2 regions of the Bacillus sp. SRL337 genome follow, and region 2 is predicted to be linked to the other one. Evidence: a T-box and tRNA genes for the amino acid it is inferred to sense, from the RefSeq annotation. Region 2 holds a T-box; the other holds one or more tRNA genes.
What was found. A T-box is a leader RNA that pairs with one kind of tRNA and senses whether it is charged. The one in region 2 lies ahead of serS (serine--tRNA ligase), so its partner is inferred to be a tRNA-Ser.
Positions count from the first base shown of each region.

Region 1: it encodes a tRNA-Ser, which carries the amino acid that the T-box ahead of serS (serine--tRNA ligase) is inferred to sense. The anticodon was not compared.

Region 1 covers NZ_OZ481793.1:1,116,211-1,123,580, reverse strand. The annotation lists gene AC4E8A_RS05555 (cache domain-containing sensor histidine kinase) at 1-964, opposite strand, end outside; gene AC4E8A_RS05550 (ABC transporter substrate-binding protein) at 1,095-2,378, opposite strand; gene AC4E8A_RS05545 (carbohydrate ABC transporter permease) at 2,450-3,277, opposite strand; gene AC4E8A_RS05540 (carbohydrate ABC transporter permease) at 3,277-4,224, opposite strand; tRNA gene AC4E8A_RS05535 (tRNA-Gly) at 4,581-4,654, opposite strand; tRNA gene AC4E8A_RS05530 (tRNA-Leu) at 4,665-4,749, opposite strand; tRNA gene AC4E8A_RS05525 (tRNA-Cys) at 4,757-4,830, opposite strand; tRNA gene AC4E8A_RS05520 (tRNA-Gly) at 4,833-4,907, opposite strand; tRNA gene AC4E8A_RS05515 (tRNA-Gln) at 4,912-4,986, opposite strand; tRNA gene AC4E8A_RS05510 (tRNA-His) at 5,031-5,106, opposite strand; tRNA gene AC4E8A_RS05505 (tRNA-Trp) at 5,119-5,192, opposite strand; tRNA gene AC4E8A_RS05500 (tRNA-Tyr) at 5,217-5,300, opposite strand; tRNA gene AC4E8A_RS05495 (tRNA-Thr) at 5,313-5,388, opposite strand; tRNA gene AC4E8A_RS05490 (tRNA-Phe) at 5,401-5,476, opposite strand; tRNA gene AC4E8A_RS05485 (tRNA-Asp) at 5,635-5,711, opposite strand; tRNA gene AC4E8A_RS05480 (tRNA-Met) at 5,782-5,855, opposite strand; tRNA gene AC4E8A_RS05475 (tRNA-Val) at 5,878-5,953, opposite strand; tRNA gene AC4E8A_RS05470 (tRNA-Glu) at 5,972-6,046, opposite strand; tRNA gene AC4E8A_RS05465 (tRNA-Ser) at 6,057-6,148, opposite strand; tRNA gene AC4E8A_RS05460 (tRNA-Asn) at 6,155-6,229, opposite strand; rRNA gene rrf (5S ribosomal RNA) at 6,238-6,354, opposite strand; rRNA gene AC4E8A_RS05450 (23S ribosomal RNA) at 6,545-7,370, opposite strand, start outside.
Region 2 covers NZ_OZ481793.1:17,659-25,028, reverse strand. The annotation lists gene serS (serine--tRNA ligase) at 1-1,056, opposite strand, end outside; T-box leader at 1,127-1,347, opposite strand; gene pdxT (pyridoxal 5'-phosphate synthase glutaminase subunit PdxT) at 1,401-1,991, opposite strand; gene pdxS (pyridoxal 5'-phosphate synthase lyase subunit PdxS) at 1,994-2,875, opposite strand; gene AC4E8A_RS00085 (D-alanyl-D-alanine carboxypeptidase family protein) at 3,065-4,426, opposite strand; gene guaB (IMP dehydrogenase) at 4,877-6,340, opposite strand; gene AC4E8A_RS00075 (YaaC family protein) at 6,452-7,370, shown strand, end outside.

The sequences.
Region 1 (7,370 bases), 1.1 Mb from region 2:
AGGATACGAACAGTATCGACAGGATGACAAGCGAAAGGCCTATAATACCAAACAGGATGTTGATTTTGGCTACACTAAACGCACTCTCGTAAAGGTTCGCATAGGAGACCCTTTTTACCAAGATCCAGCCGCCGGCAGACGGAGATAAACGATCATACATCATCACTCCATTAAAGGAATCCTCTTTCCATTCAAGTGTACCTGATCCTTCTTCCGCATCAGCAATCTTGGATATCCATGCCTGGCTATTCTGTTTACGGGCCATATCCCTGCTGGAACTATAGATCATCTCACCTTCAGAAGTCAGGAGATAAAATTCTTCCGTTTCGGTGTTGTACAAATTCCTGCTCAGATCCAGGATCTTGTCGGGAACAATTTCCATTGAGATATATGACAGAACTTCATCATTAGGCACATTCGTAAAAGCTCTATGAATGGTGATAATATTCCTTGATTGCTTCCCCCCTTCTTCCTGCTGTGGATAAGAAGGTTCAATATACATGTTATATGGATTCCGCTTGGCCTTCATAAAAACATCATGCATTGCCTCTTCATTCCTGGTAGTAAAAACAACTGTCGTATGCTTGGTAGCGGTGATGACACGTTCATCCTTCGCGAAGGATATGCTGACTTTATTAATTGTATCTTCCGTATAAAGAATTGTTTGCACAACATTTTTGACCATTCCAGTGGTAAGGTAATTACTCTCATTCCCCGGCGATTTCAAATAATTGATGAAATCAGGATTATTATAGAGTGAAAGTGTCAAACTGTTTAACTCGTTAATATAGTTTTCCAGATTGATTTTTCCTTGATAGAGCAGGTTGCTGCTTTCCTGGATGACCTCTTCCTCGATTGAATTCTTCGTATATAGGTATGTAATGATGATGGAACTGCCAAAAGGAATAATCGTGGTGACCATTAACAGGATAATCAACTTGTTCCGGATACTATTCTTTAACATAAAAGTGATCCCCCAATACTCATATATACTAGTATAGAGTGTATCACGGCAGTATTGAAAGCGCTTTTTCAGGAACTGCTTCAAGATATAAACAGAAAGCATGCCTGTGAAAGACATGCTCTCTATTTTTTCACTTCAAGTTGTCCCAAGTCGTCTGGAAACGCTCAAGCAATGTATCATAATCGATTTTTCCTGCAGCATATTCCTGGATAGCCGCAGCGAATTCTTTGTTGGCACCATCCGGCCATCTGAACCAAGTCCAAGGGATGGTGTTTTCTTCTTTAGAATATTCAAGAATGGATTGCCCCAGATCACCCAAACCGGCAGGCTCAATATTGTCAAACGCCGGAATGAACGCAAACTCTTCTGTGATATAGCCTTTACCTGTTTCAGAAGTAACCATCCATTCCAAGAATGTTTTCGCTTCTTCAAGGTGTTCGGAATTCTTATTCAATACCCAGTTATTCGGCACCCCTACAGGCAGTCGGTCTGCATTGCTTTCATCATTGCTGATGGGGATAGGAAGGAAGCCCATGTTGATGTCAGGATTAATCTCAGTAATCATATTTTCAGTCCAATTCCCCTGCTGAAGCATAGCGGTCTCCCCGGATGCAAAAAGTGTCACTTGTGTATTGTAGTCTGTAGTCAATGGATTATCGTTTGCATACTTCAACTCCGTATCAAGGACCTCTTTAAATTCCTTGAATTTCTCATTGCCGGTGATTTTTTCAGATCCATCATAAAGACCCTCAATGAATGCTACAGGGTCCTCCTGCTGGGCAAATGGAATGTTCAGCAAATGCTGTCCGATTACCCACCACTCACCGTAACCCGCAGAGAATGGAGTGATACCGGCTGTTTTTAATTTTTCAGAAGCGGCTTTCAATTCATCGATTGTTGCAGGCGGTTCTGAAACACCTGCTTTCTCAAATAAATCTTTATTGTAGACAAATCCATATCCTTCGAGATTTACAGGCATTCCATAAAGCTTGCCGTCTTCATCAGTCATAGGAACTTTACCTATAGGAAGAACGTGATCAACCCAAGGCTCTCCTGATAGATCTGCCAATTTTTCTTTCCACAGTTCCAACTCTTTAAATCCGCCGTTATTGAAGATATCCGGCTCTTCACCAGAAGCAAACTTTGCCTTCAGCGCTGCACCGTAATCAGCACCGCCCCCGACAGTTTCAAGTTTAACTTTGATGTCTGGATGCTCAGCTTCAAATTCTTTGATCATTTCAGCAAGCTGATCGGCAATTTCCACTTTGAACTGAAAGAAATTCAGGGTAACGACATCATCTCCTGAAGTGGTATCCCCATCTGAATTACCTGAACTGTTTTCAGAAGAAGAGCATCCGGCAGCAATACCGAATACAAATGCGAAAGACATACATAAAAGCAGAAAACGTTTCATAAATGGTTTGACCTCCCTGGTACTTAGTATTATTTTATATAAATTCCCGGAGTTTACCAGGACCTTTATATCTACTTAATGGATCCTGCCGCAATTCCCTTAATAATATGTTTTTGTAGAAATAGGAAGAAGATGATGATTGGCGTAATACCCAGTACCAGTGCCGCAAGTCCCATATCCCATTGTTTTGTATATTGGGCAAAGAATGAGCTTGCTGCCAAAGGAATCGTCCTCAATTCAGCATCTTGCAATACCAACAGAGGCAGCAGATAGTCATTCCAGATCCACAGTGTGTTCAGGATGATGACCGTAACGGTAATCGGTTTTAGGAGCGGAAAAACGATCCGCCAAAATACCCCGAATGGGCTGCAGCCATCAATCATCGCAGATTCCTCGATTTCCACCGGAACTGTTTTTACAAACCCGTGGTAAAGGAACAATGATAGTGGAACGCCAAAGCCGAAATACATGATGATAAGGCCATGAAGGCTGTTGGTCAGAAGTAGAGCGCCTCCCAGCTTCATGAGCGGAATCATCACTGTCTGGAAGGGGATCACCATCGCGGAGACAAACAGGATAAATAAAAGCTTGCTGAACTTGCCTGGCGTCCTTACCATTTTCCACGCGGCCATGGAGCTGATAATGACCAAACCTATATTGCTGAATAACGTTATGATCAGTGAGTTCCAGAAGGCTTTGGGAAAATTGATGACTTCCCATACCTTTATATAATTGGAGAAAAGGAACTCTTCCGGCCATGCAGCAGCATCTATCAATATTGCAGCAAAAGGCTTAACAGAATTGACCAGTACAAAGTAAAAAGGGATAAGAAAGATGAGCCCGATTGTAACTCCAATGATTTCCAGAACAAATGTCCTTTTCGTATAGCGGCTGCCCATTACGCCTCAACCTCCTTCTTCTTCGTCAGCATCACTTGAGCAGTCGTAAAGACAGCTACTACCACAAAGAACAGGATGGATTTCGCTGTACCCAAGCCATAACGGTTATTTTGGAATGCCTCCTGATAAATGTTAATGGCAACTGATTGAGTGGAATTGAATGGCCCACCTCCAGTCAGGGAGATATTCAAGTCAAAAATCTTGAATGCCATAGAAATTGTCAGGAAGAAACATATTGTAAATGCAGGCAGAATCAACGGGATAATAATTTTTGTCAGTACAGCCCAGCTTGAAGCCCCGTCTATTTTCGCTGCCTCCAATAAGGATGTATCCACTCCTTGAAGTGCTGCTACATAAATTACCATCATATAACCGCTGATCTGCCAGGCGAAGACAATGACAATCCCCCAAAACGCTGTCGTCTCATCCCCAAGCCATGGCATCTTGAAGAATCCGAGACCTGTCATATTTCCTACCGAGGCGAACCCTTTGACGAAGATGAACTGCCAGATAAAACCGAGCAGCAGCCCTCCGATCACATTCGGGATGAAAAATACTGTCCTTAATATATTTCTTGTTTTCAATGCTGCAGTCAGAAGAAGGGCAAAGCTGAACCCGATCAGGTTACTGATCACAACAGCTGCCAGCATAAACTTAGTTGTAAATTTGAATGATTCATAGAAAGCTGTGTCATTTGTGAAAATCTTTGTGTAGTTTTCAAACCCTACCCATTGAACAGCAGAACTGACTCCATTCCATGATGTAAACGAATAATAAAGCCCCATTAAGAATGGAATGATCTGAATCACCAGAAAAAAAAGCAGAGCAGGCCCTACAAACGCTGCATAGATAAGAATGCTCTTGTACTTTACCTTTTTCTTCGCTGCTCTGTTAAGCTGCCTCTTTGGGCTCACAGGTTCTGTTTCGATCTTTGTCTTCACTAGCATCACCGCCTTTAAATGAATTTCTTTCCTAAAGTATAATGGAAGCGCTTTCTAGTAAGGGTATACAATATTGACAAGGAAGGAGCACTATTGTGATTAGTTGGGAGTTGGTCTCTTAAATTGGTGACAGTCACTCCCCGAATCATGTTGGTTTTTGTCGAAAACAAGGGATCGGTTGAACGGATTCCTTCCATAAAAGACAGGGGCAGATCAGAGGGAGTTGGCTGGATAATTGCTGCAGGAAGCTATTCACAGAGAACTTGGTATGATAGTGTAATTCCATTTAAATTTATGGTCTATATCAAAAGGAACAGCAAAAAAACCTTTCTCACAATGAGAAAGGTTTGAGTTTGTATGTATGGAGCGGGTGAAGGGAATCGAACCCTCATCATCAGCTTGGAAGGCTGAGGTTTTACCACTAAACTACACCCGCAATATACATATGGTACCGGTGGCCGGGGTCGAACCGGCACTCCAGAAGGAACACGATTTTGAGTCGTGCGCGTCTGCCAATTCCGCCACACCGGCAAGTGTTTGGAGGCGGCAACCGGATTTGAACCGGTGATAGAGGTTTTGCAGACCTCTGCCTTACCACTTGGCTATGCCGCCATTGGAGCGGAAGACGGGATTCGAACCCGCGACCCCCACCTTGGCAAGGTGGTGTTCTACCACTGAACTACTTCCGCTTATTGGCTGGGCTAGCTGGATTCGAACCAACGCATGTCGCAGTCAAAGTGCGATGCCTTACCGCTTGGCTATAGCCCACTGATATAATTATATGCAATTAAGAACAAATTAGTGAAAACTTATGGGGCGACTGATGGGAATCGAACCCACGAATGTCGGAACCACAATCCGATGCGTTAACCACTTCGCCACAATCGCCATAAGCTAAATTGGCAGGGGTAGTAGGAATCGAACCCACACTGGAGGTTTTGGAGACCTCTGTTCTACCTTTAAACTATACCCCTATGAAATTATTTACTTTATAAAAGTGGTGGAGGGGGGCAGATTCGAACTGCCGAACCCGAAGGAGCGGATTTACAGTCCGCCGCGTTTAGCCACTTCGCTACCCCTCCATATATTCCCGATGGTGCCGGCAAGAGGACTTGAACCCCCAACCTACTGATTACAAGTCAGTTGCTCTACCAGTTGAGCTACACCGGCATTTTTAGAAAATGGTGGCTCAGGACGGAATCGAACCGCCGACACATGGATTTTCAGTCCATTGCTCTACCAACTGAGCTACTGAGCCGTAATAGTTTCGGCTTCCGCTAAACTTTAAATCTCTTCGTCAGTTCCATCGCTCATATCCTCACGCACCTCCAGTGCGCTCCGGTATTCGCTCAGTCACTTCCTTGACCTTTTCGTTTATCGAACCCCTCTTAGTTTGGACTAAGATCTTTTTAAAAATGGCGGTCCGGACGGGACTCGAACCCGCGACCTCCTGCGTGACAGGCAGGCATTCTAACCAACTGAACTACCGGACCAAAGATTTTTGCCGTTAGGCAAAATATCTATCCTTAACATAAGGAGCAAACCTATTTGTCAAGAATGGTATTGCGGGGGCAGGATTTGAACCTGCGACCTTCGGGTTATGAGCCCGACGAGCTACCGAACTGCTCCACCCCGCGACGATTTATAATAATGATTGAATGGTGGAGGATGACGGGATCGAACCGCCGACCCTCTGCTTGTAAGGCAGATGCTCTCCCAGCTGAGCTAATCCTCCATATTTTGTTTTGTGAGTTGGTGACCCGTACGGGATTCGAACCCGTGTTACCGCCGTGAAAGGGCGGTGTCTTAACCGCTTGACCAACGGGCCGTATGTATAATGGCGGAGAGCAAGGGATTTGAACCCTTGAGACAGGGTTACCCGCCTACACGATTTCCAATCGTGCTCCTTCGGCCACTCGGACAGCTCTCCATTTTTTGGCTCCGCAGGCAGGACTCGAACCTGCGACCGATCGGTTAACAGCCGATAGCTCTACCACTGAGCTACTGCGGAATAATTCAGCCTGGCGACGTCCTACTCTCACAGGGGGAAATCCCCCAACTACCATCGGCGCTGAAGAGCTTAACTTCCGTGTTCGGCATGGGAACGGGTGTGACCTCTTCGCCTTTGTCACCAGACAATGTCTTTTTTAAGGACAAGTTCTATTATATCGAGTTATATAATTTTTTCAAGTCTTTTTTTAAAAAATCTTTTAAAATTATTCACTCAAAACTAGATAAAGGTCATGAAGAATCAGAAAGGATTCCGAATTTCGCTATTTTGCAATCCAGCTCCGGCGGCTATTAAAAGCCGCCTGCGCTTTTTAACGTGGTTAAGTCCTCGATCGATTAGTATCTGTCAGCTGCACGTGTCGCCACGCTTCCACCTCAGACCTATCTACCTGATCATCTTTCAGGGATCTTACTCACATAAAGTGATGGGAAATCTCATCTCGAGGGGGGCTTCATGCTTAGATGCTTTCAGCACTTATCCCTTCCGCACATAGCTACCCAGCGATGCCTTTGGCAAGACAACTGGTACACCAGCGGTGCGTCCATCCCGGTCCTCTCGTACTAAGGACAGCTCCTCTCAAATTTCCTGCGCCCACGACGGATAGGGACCGAACTGTCTCACGACGTTCTGAACCCAGCTCGCGTACCGCTTTAATGGGCGAACAGCCCAACCCTTGGGACCGACTACAGCCCCAGGATGCGATGAGCCGACATCGAGGTGCCAAACCTCCCCGTCGATGTGGACTCTTGGGGGAGATAAGCCTGTTATCCCCGGGGTAGCTTTTATCCGTTGAGCGATGGCCCTTCCATGCGGAACCACCGGATCACTAAGCCCGACTTTCGTCCCTGCTCGACTTGTAGGTCTCGCAGTCAAGCTCCCTTGTGCCTTTACACTCTGCGAATGATTTCCAACCATTCTGAGGGAACCTTTGGGCGCCTCCGTTACTCTTTAGGAGGCGACCGCCCCAGTCAAACTGCCCACCTGACACTGTCTCCCACCCCGATCAGGGGCGCGGGTTAGAAGTTCAACACAGCCAGGGTAGTATCCCACCAGCGCCTCCACCGAAGCTGGCGCTCCGGTTTCCAAGGCTCCTACCTATCCTGTACAAGCTGTGCCAAAATTCAATATCAGGCTACAGTAA
Region 2 (7,370 bases):
AGAAGAGATTTCGCGATATGTGCCATAGCTTGGGATCCAAACCTCGATATCGTATTTCTTAGCAGCTGTGAATCCAAGGTCAGCGGTACACATAGACAAAACACGGTATGGAAGGTTCAATAACTGAAGGACCTTTTCCGCATGTCCAGTCAGTTTTTCCAGCTCCTCATAAGATTCTTCAGGGCGCACAAAGCGAACAAGCTCCACTTTATTGAACTGGTGCTGGCGGATCAACCCTCGTGTGTCTCGTCCGGCAGACCCCGCTTCAGAACGGAAGCAGGCACTGAATGCGGTATAAGCAATCGGAAGTTCATCGTTCGCCAGGATTTCATCGCGATGATAGTTCGTCACCGGCACTTCTGCGGTCGGAATAAGGAAGTAATCTTCACTTTCGATCAGGAAGGCATCTTCTTCAAATTTAGGCAGCTGGCCGGTCCCTGTCATGCTTTCGCGGTTGACCATATATGGCGGCAGCATTTCTTCATAACCGTGCTCATCCATGTGAAGGTCCATCATGAAGTTGATTAACGCACGTTCAAGTCTTGCACCTAAGCCTTTGTAAAAGACGAAACGGCTTCCTGTCACTTTACTTGCTCTTTCAAAGTCAAGAATCCCAAGTTCTGTTGCCAAGTCCCAGTGAGGCTTAGCCTCAAATCCGAATGAACGGACTTCTCCCCATTTGCGGTCTTCCACGTTATCATCTTCTGTAGCCCCTACCGGCACGCTTTCATGAGGAATATTTGGGATAGAAAGCATCAAGCGGTCAAGATTTCCTTCAACCTCTTTCAATTCTTCATCCAGCTTTTTGATCATGACACCGACTTCACGCATTTCAACGATGAGGTCATCTGCATTTTCTTTGTTTTTTTTCATTTGGGCGATGTTCTGTGATACCTCATTACGCTTGCTCTTCAAGTTCTCCGTTTCAACAAGCAGTCCCCTTCTTTTAACATCCAGTTCTTCAAACTTCTCAAAGTCGCTTAAGTCTTCGCCACGGTCCTGGAGACGGTTCTTCACTTCTTCAAAGTTGGCTCTCAAATATTTGATATCAAGCATTGTCATTTCCTCCTTTTAAATCTCTCGGATCGTTACTGGCTATAGAAACACAAAAAAACCCCCATCCCATATAAGGGACGGAGGTTCCGCGTTGCCACCCTGATTGAAAATAGCACAAGACTACTTTCCTCTTAAGTAATATAACGGTTCTCACCGAAAGCACCTACTTACAGTCCTGAGTTCAGTACTTTACTCAAGGATGGATTCATGGGATACTTCCATCGGTTCACACCAGCCACCGACTCTCTGAAGAAAGCAGTCCGCATTACTATTTCCTCTCAACGATTTCGAGCGATTAAGTTTGTATTATAAGTTACTACAATTGTTTCCACATTGCAATAGGTTTATGCCATTTGTTTGTTCTTTGCTTCTTCAACCATCTTGATGAAGTACCCTGTAAGACGGTTATCGGACGTCAATTCCGGATGGAAAGAACAGCCCAGGAATTGTCCTTCACGGGCAAGGACGATACGGCCGTCATGCTTTGCGAGAATTTCGACATTTTCCCCTGCCTCCACAATATGAGGAGCGCGGATGAATACAGCATTGTATCCTTCCCCTACATGGGCAATATCCAAATCCACTTCAAAGCTCTCACGCTGGCGTCCAAAGGAATTCCTCTCCACTGTAACATCCATTACACCAAGATGGGGTTCCCCATATCCAACGATTTGTTTAGCTAAAAGAATCAGACCGGCACACGTGCCGAATACAGGTTTCCCCTGTGCAATAAATTCCTTCATCGGTTCCATGAAACCATAAAGATCAATCAAACGGCGCATGGTTGTGCTTTCACCGCCAGGGAAGATCAGTCCGTCTATTCCTTCAAGCTGAGTCGCTTTCTTTACAACTACTGCTTCAGCACCATTCGCCTGAATGGCACGGACATGTTCTCTGACAGCCCCCTGAAGGCCTAATACTCCGATGGTAACCATTCTTACCAGCCGCGTTCTTGCATGCGGGTTTCAGGAGTAAGAGAAGAGATCTCAATTCCTTTCATCGCGATGCCGAGGTTTTTAGAAAGCTTTGCAATGAGTTCGTAGTCTTCATAATGTGTAGTCGCTTCAACAATGGCTCTAGCGAAACGTTCCGGATTATCTGATTTGAAGATTCCTGATCCAACGAATACTCCGTCCGCGCCAAGCTGCATCATAAGAGCCGCATCAGCAGGTGTCGCTACACCGCCGGCAGCAAAGTTAACAACCGGTAAACGGCCGTTTTCTTTGATTTCTAAAAGAAGTTCATACGGAGCACCAAGCAGTTTCGCTTCTGTCATGATTTCATCCGTGTTCATGTTCACAAGTTTGCGTACTTGAGCACTTACCTGTCTCATGTGGCGGACAGCTTCAACGATGTTGCCTGTACCAGGCTCACCTTTTGTACGAAGCATGGAAGCTCCTTCACCGATACGGCGTGCTGCTTCCCCTAAATCACGGCAGCCGCAAACGAATGGCACTGTATAATCTCTTTTGTTCAGGTGATATTCTTCATCTGCAGGAGTCAATACTTCACTCTCATCAATATAGTCCACACCCATTGCTTCTAAAATACGAGCTTCTACGATATGGCCGATACGAGCTTTTGCCATAACAGGGATTGAAACAGCTCCCATTACCTCTTCCACAATACGAGGGTCTGCCATTCTTGCTACACCGCCGGCAGCACGGATGTCTGCTGGAACACGCTCAAGTGCCATAACTGCAACAGCACCTGCTGCTTCCGCGATCTTCGCTTGCTCAGCATTTACAACGTCCATGATGACGCCGCCTTTTTGCATTTCAGCCATTCCACGTTTTACTACGTCTGTACCCGTCTTCATTTCTATATGTCCCCCTTCATATTCCTATCTATATTTTCAACCAAAAAACAGTATTATTGTAAGGAAAAATCAACTAACTCAACCAGGAATATATTTTTCCCCCATGCTAAATAAACAACAAAAACCACCTTATGTCAAGACAAGTGGTGGTTTTTGAATACAAACGTGTGAAATTATTCTTTCTAATTATTAGAACCAGCCTTTTACGGTTGACGTAACACTGCCCCAGATATCTGCAAAGAATCCGCCGACAGCTCTCATGGATAATACGAACCAGTTCGCTTTCTCCACCGCATCTGCTGCTACAACAGATACTTGCCCATTTGCAGAAGCCTTATCTGTGATGTAGCCAAGTTCGTCGCCACCTTCAATTGTCAGGTAGCCGACTTTTTCATCCGCTTTGATAGGGGCTGTAAGCTGTTGATCTTCATTTAATTTTTTCTTATCCAAAACCAGTTTTGGTTTGAATTCTTTTTCGCCATTTTTTACGACCATTTTCAGTGCTTCACTCGTATGGATCGCTACTTCTTTTTCTTTCCCTTTGTTAACCGGAAGGACTTTCGTGCCTTTCACCTTATAGTTCGCAGGGAAAATTTCTTCTGTTGTAAAATTGCTGAACGCGTAGTTCATCATATTGGCAGTCTGGGCAAAGCGGGCATGATATGGATTTTCTCCTTCATTCGGATGAGCATCCATAACAACCGTTATAAATCGGGTACCGTCTCTTTCAGCCGTCCCTGTAAAACAGTAACCTGCTAAATCAGTCGTCCCTGTTTTCAAACCATCCATGCCTTCATATTCATAAACCAATCCTGGAAGCATCCAGTTCCAGTTTTCCATTTGCACTTCATCGTCAGTGCCTTCATCAAATTTCATCTTTGGAACACTTGATGTTTCCAGTACTTCTGGGTGCTCATTCAGCAAATGGTAAGCCAATTTTGCTGTATCTTTGGCAGACATCACATTTTCTTCCTCGGCACCAGTGCCTTCAGGGCGCAAGTCTCCAAGATCAGCATTATTCAAACCAGTTGCATTCACAAATTTATAAGATTCCAGGCCGAGTTCTCCAGCCTTATCATTCATCATTTTAATAAAGTTCGATTCAGAACCTGCAACGATATTGGCTATTGCCATTGTTGCAGCATTCGCAGAGTAAATGGCCATTGCCTGATATAATTCTTTTACTGTATATTGAGCTTCAGCTCTCAGTGGAACATTACTAAGTCCAGTTTTATGAGATAGATTTGAAAGCGGTACAGGAATGGTATACTCCTGTTCCCAATCGACTTTTCCTTCTTTGACTGCTTCCAACAGCAAGTACTCTGTCATCATTTTTGTCATGCTTGCAATTCCCAGGGCCGTTTCAGAATTTTTCTCGTAGATGATTTTGCCTGTATCGGCTTCCACGATAATTGCTGCTTCCGCATTAACATTCAGCGCATCTTCAGCATTTGCAGAAATTGCCGGCTGGAAAACTCCTGCTGCTAATACTATGACCAAAAAAGAGACGACCGATTTTTGAAACCATTTTTTCACTTTGTAGCCCTCCATCAATTTATGTAAACACTTTTGTTATTTTATCATATTAGCCCTATTTATAATAGATAGAGTATTTTCCTAGTTTAGGTAATAAAAAAAGGACTACAGTGAAGAAAGTCCTGACTATAAAGCGGAGAGGCCCCACTCAGCGGCGTACGGACTGGAAGGCTTCCGCATGATATAGGAAACACAACGAACACCGTGAGTTGATGTTGACTAATCGCAAGGAGGAAGACTGAAGTCCGATAGCCGTTGGGGCCTTGGAGCTGGATTGGTTAAAAAGCGGAAGCGCCTTGTTCAGCCCCGACAGGCATAAGACGAGCCGGCGGGAAGGCTGCCCTTTGCCTTCTTGACGGATTGGCTTATGACACCGAGGGGCTAGGTGCTAGATTAAATATAAAACGGAAGCGGGCTGTTCAGTATATTATACTGATCATCCGCTTCCGTGAAATAGTCTATTTTTTATAATGAGTAATTCGGTGCTTCCTTTGTGATTTGAACATCATGCGGATGGCTCTCACGAAGGCCGGCACCTGTCATTCTGATGAACTGAGCTTCTTCTCTTAAGGCTTGAAGGTCCTTCGCTCCGCAATAGCCCATTCCTGAACGCAGTCCTCCGATTAACTGATAGAGTGTATCAGCAAGAGGTCCCTTATATGGAAGTCTGCCTTCAATTCCTTCAGGAACGAATTTTTTATTTTCTTCCTGGAAGTAACGGTCTTTAGAGCCTTTTTCCATTGAACTAACAGAACCCATACCTCGGTAGACTTTAAAGCGGCGTCCTTGGAAGATCTCAGTTTCCCCCGGACTTTCGGTGGTTCCGGCCAAAAGGCTGCCCAGCATAACTGCATGTCCTCCTGAAGCCAATGCCTTTGCGATATCTCCAGAATATTTGATTCCCCCATCAGCAATGATTGCTTTTCCATGCTTTCTTGCTTCTGTCGCACAATCATAAATAGCCGTAATTTGCGGAACACCGACACCTGCCACTACACGTGTCGTACAGATAGAGCCAGGTCCGATTCCAACTTTAACAACATCAGCACCAGCTTCAAATAATGCGCGTGTAGCTTCTGCCGTAGCAACATTTCCCGCAATGATATTCAACTCTGGGTATTGTTCCCGAATCTCCTGTACCACTCTTAGCACCCCTGCTGAATGCCCATGAGCTGTATCAATGACGATGGCATCTACTTGTGACTTCACAAGGTGTTCAACCCTTTTCATTGTATCTCCGGAAACACCGACTGCAGCTCCTGCAAGCAAACGGCCAAATTTATCTTTGGCAGAATTGGGGAATTCAATCACCTTTTCAATATCCTTAATAGTGATAAGACCTTTCAAGACACCATTTTCATCAATTAATGGCAGCTTTTCAATCTTATACTGCTGAAGGATTTTTTCTGCTTCGTCAAGTGTAGTACCTACAGGTGCTGTTACCAAATTCTCTTTTGTCATGACATCTGAGATTTGGATCGAGTAATCCTGGATGAAGCGCAAGTCCCTGTTGGTTAGGATTCCAACAAGCTTTTGTTCTTCAAAATTATTCACGATTGGAACACCTGAAATACGGTACTTGCCCATCAGATGTTCAGCATCAAATACCTGATGCTCTGGAGATAAGAAAAATGGATCGGAAATGACTCCGCTTTCTGAACGTTTTACTTTATCCACTTGTTCAGCTTGCTGCTCAATACTCATGTTCTTATGAATGATACCTAACCCGCCCTGCCTTGCCATGGCAATTGCCATTTCGGCTTCAGTGACTGTGTCCATACCCGCACTGATTACAGGAACATTCAAATTCAGAGTATTCGTCAAACTAACTTTTATGCTTACATCCTTAGGCAAAACTTCTGATTTCGCAGGAAGCAGCAATACATCATCGAACGTTAAACCCTCTTTAGCAAATTTCGTTTCCCACATCTTTCTTGTCCCCCTTTTCCAAAAATATTATTAGTAGGTTATCAATTGGATAAAATACTGTCAAGGTGATATCTATTAGTTAGATTATTCGGATAACTTGGAGGTTATAAAATGATGTCCACCTCTTCTGTCTGGGAATCATTAAGCTGTTTTCATTCTGCCGAAACGGCCCAAAATTATTTAAGAAAATGCTACCAAAAAACAGATCTTAAAGAAGCCGATGTACAAAGCTATAACAACTGCTACCCATTCATCTATTATTTAGAACAAGGTGAACTGTATTTCAAACAGGCTCTGCTAACACCACTATCCATTCAGCCCATCCTGTTGTTTTATGGATATATACATTTAATCAAAGCCTGCGTTCTAACCATTGATCCCTTTTACCCGCAGAATACATCTGTACTCGCTCATGGGGTGACAAGCCGAAAGCGGAAAAAACAGCAATACAGTTTCCTGAAAGATGAAATTAAGATCCAAAAAAATGGACTTCTTTCCCACTTTGCCCAAGAAATGTTTCACGTGAAACATCTGGAAGCAGAAAAGTTTCAAATGGGGGACCTCTTGTCTCAGATACCCGAAATGGATGATACTTTCCAATTGGTACTCTCAAAACGAACACAATTTCCCATTTATCAACAAGACCGGTTCCTGTCTGTCCCAAATGAAATTCTGGACCATTACCATATGTCGAAAGAACGCTTGGCACAATTTTTAAAAGAAAAGACGGCAAATAAAATTGATATACAAGATGGACGCCTGCACCTACTAGCACCTGATCCAATTGAACTGCCACCGATACGCCTGAATACCCGCAATAATCAATACTCGATCTCAGTCGATCGGTCAGAAGCCTACACCCTGCCGGAGCCCATTATCCATTACCTGCTGCTTTATAACCTTAGCATGATTGCCAGGTATGAAACAGAATGGTGGAGTGAGCTTCTAAAATCCAATTCTTCCGATGACTACCCGATCATCAAGAACTTTCTGTGTCTATCTCTTGAGAAGCCGCCGATTTTAGTAAAGA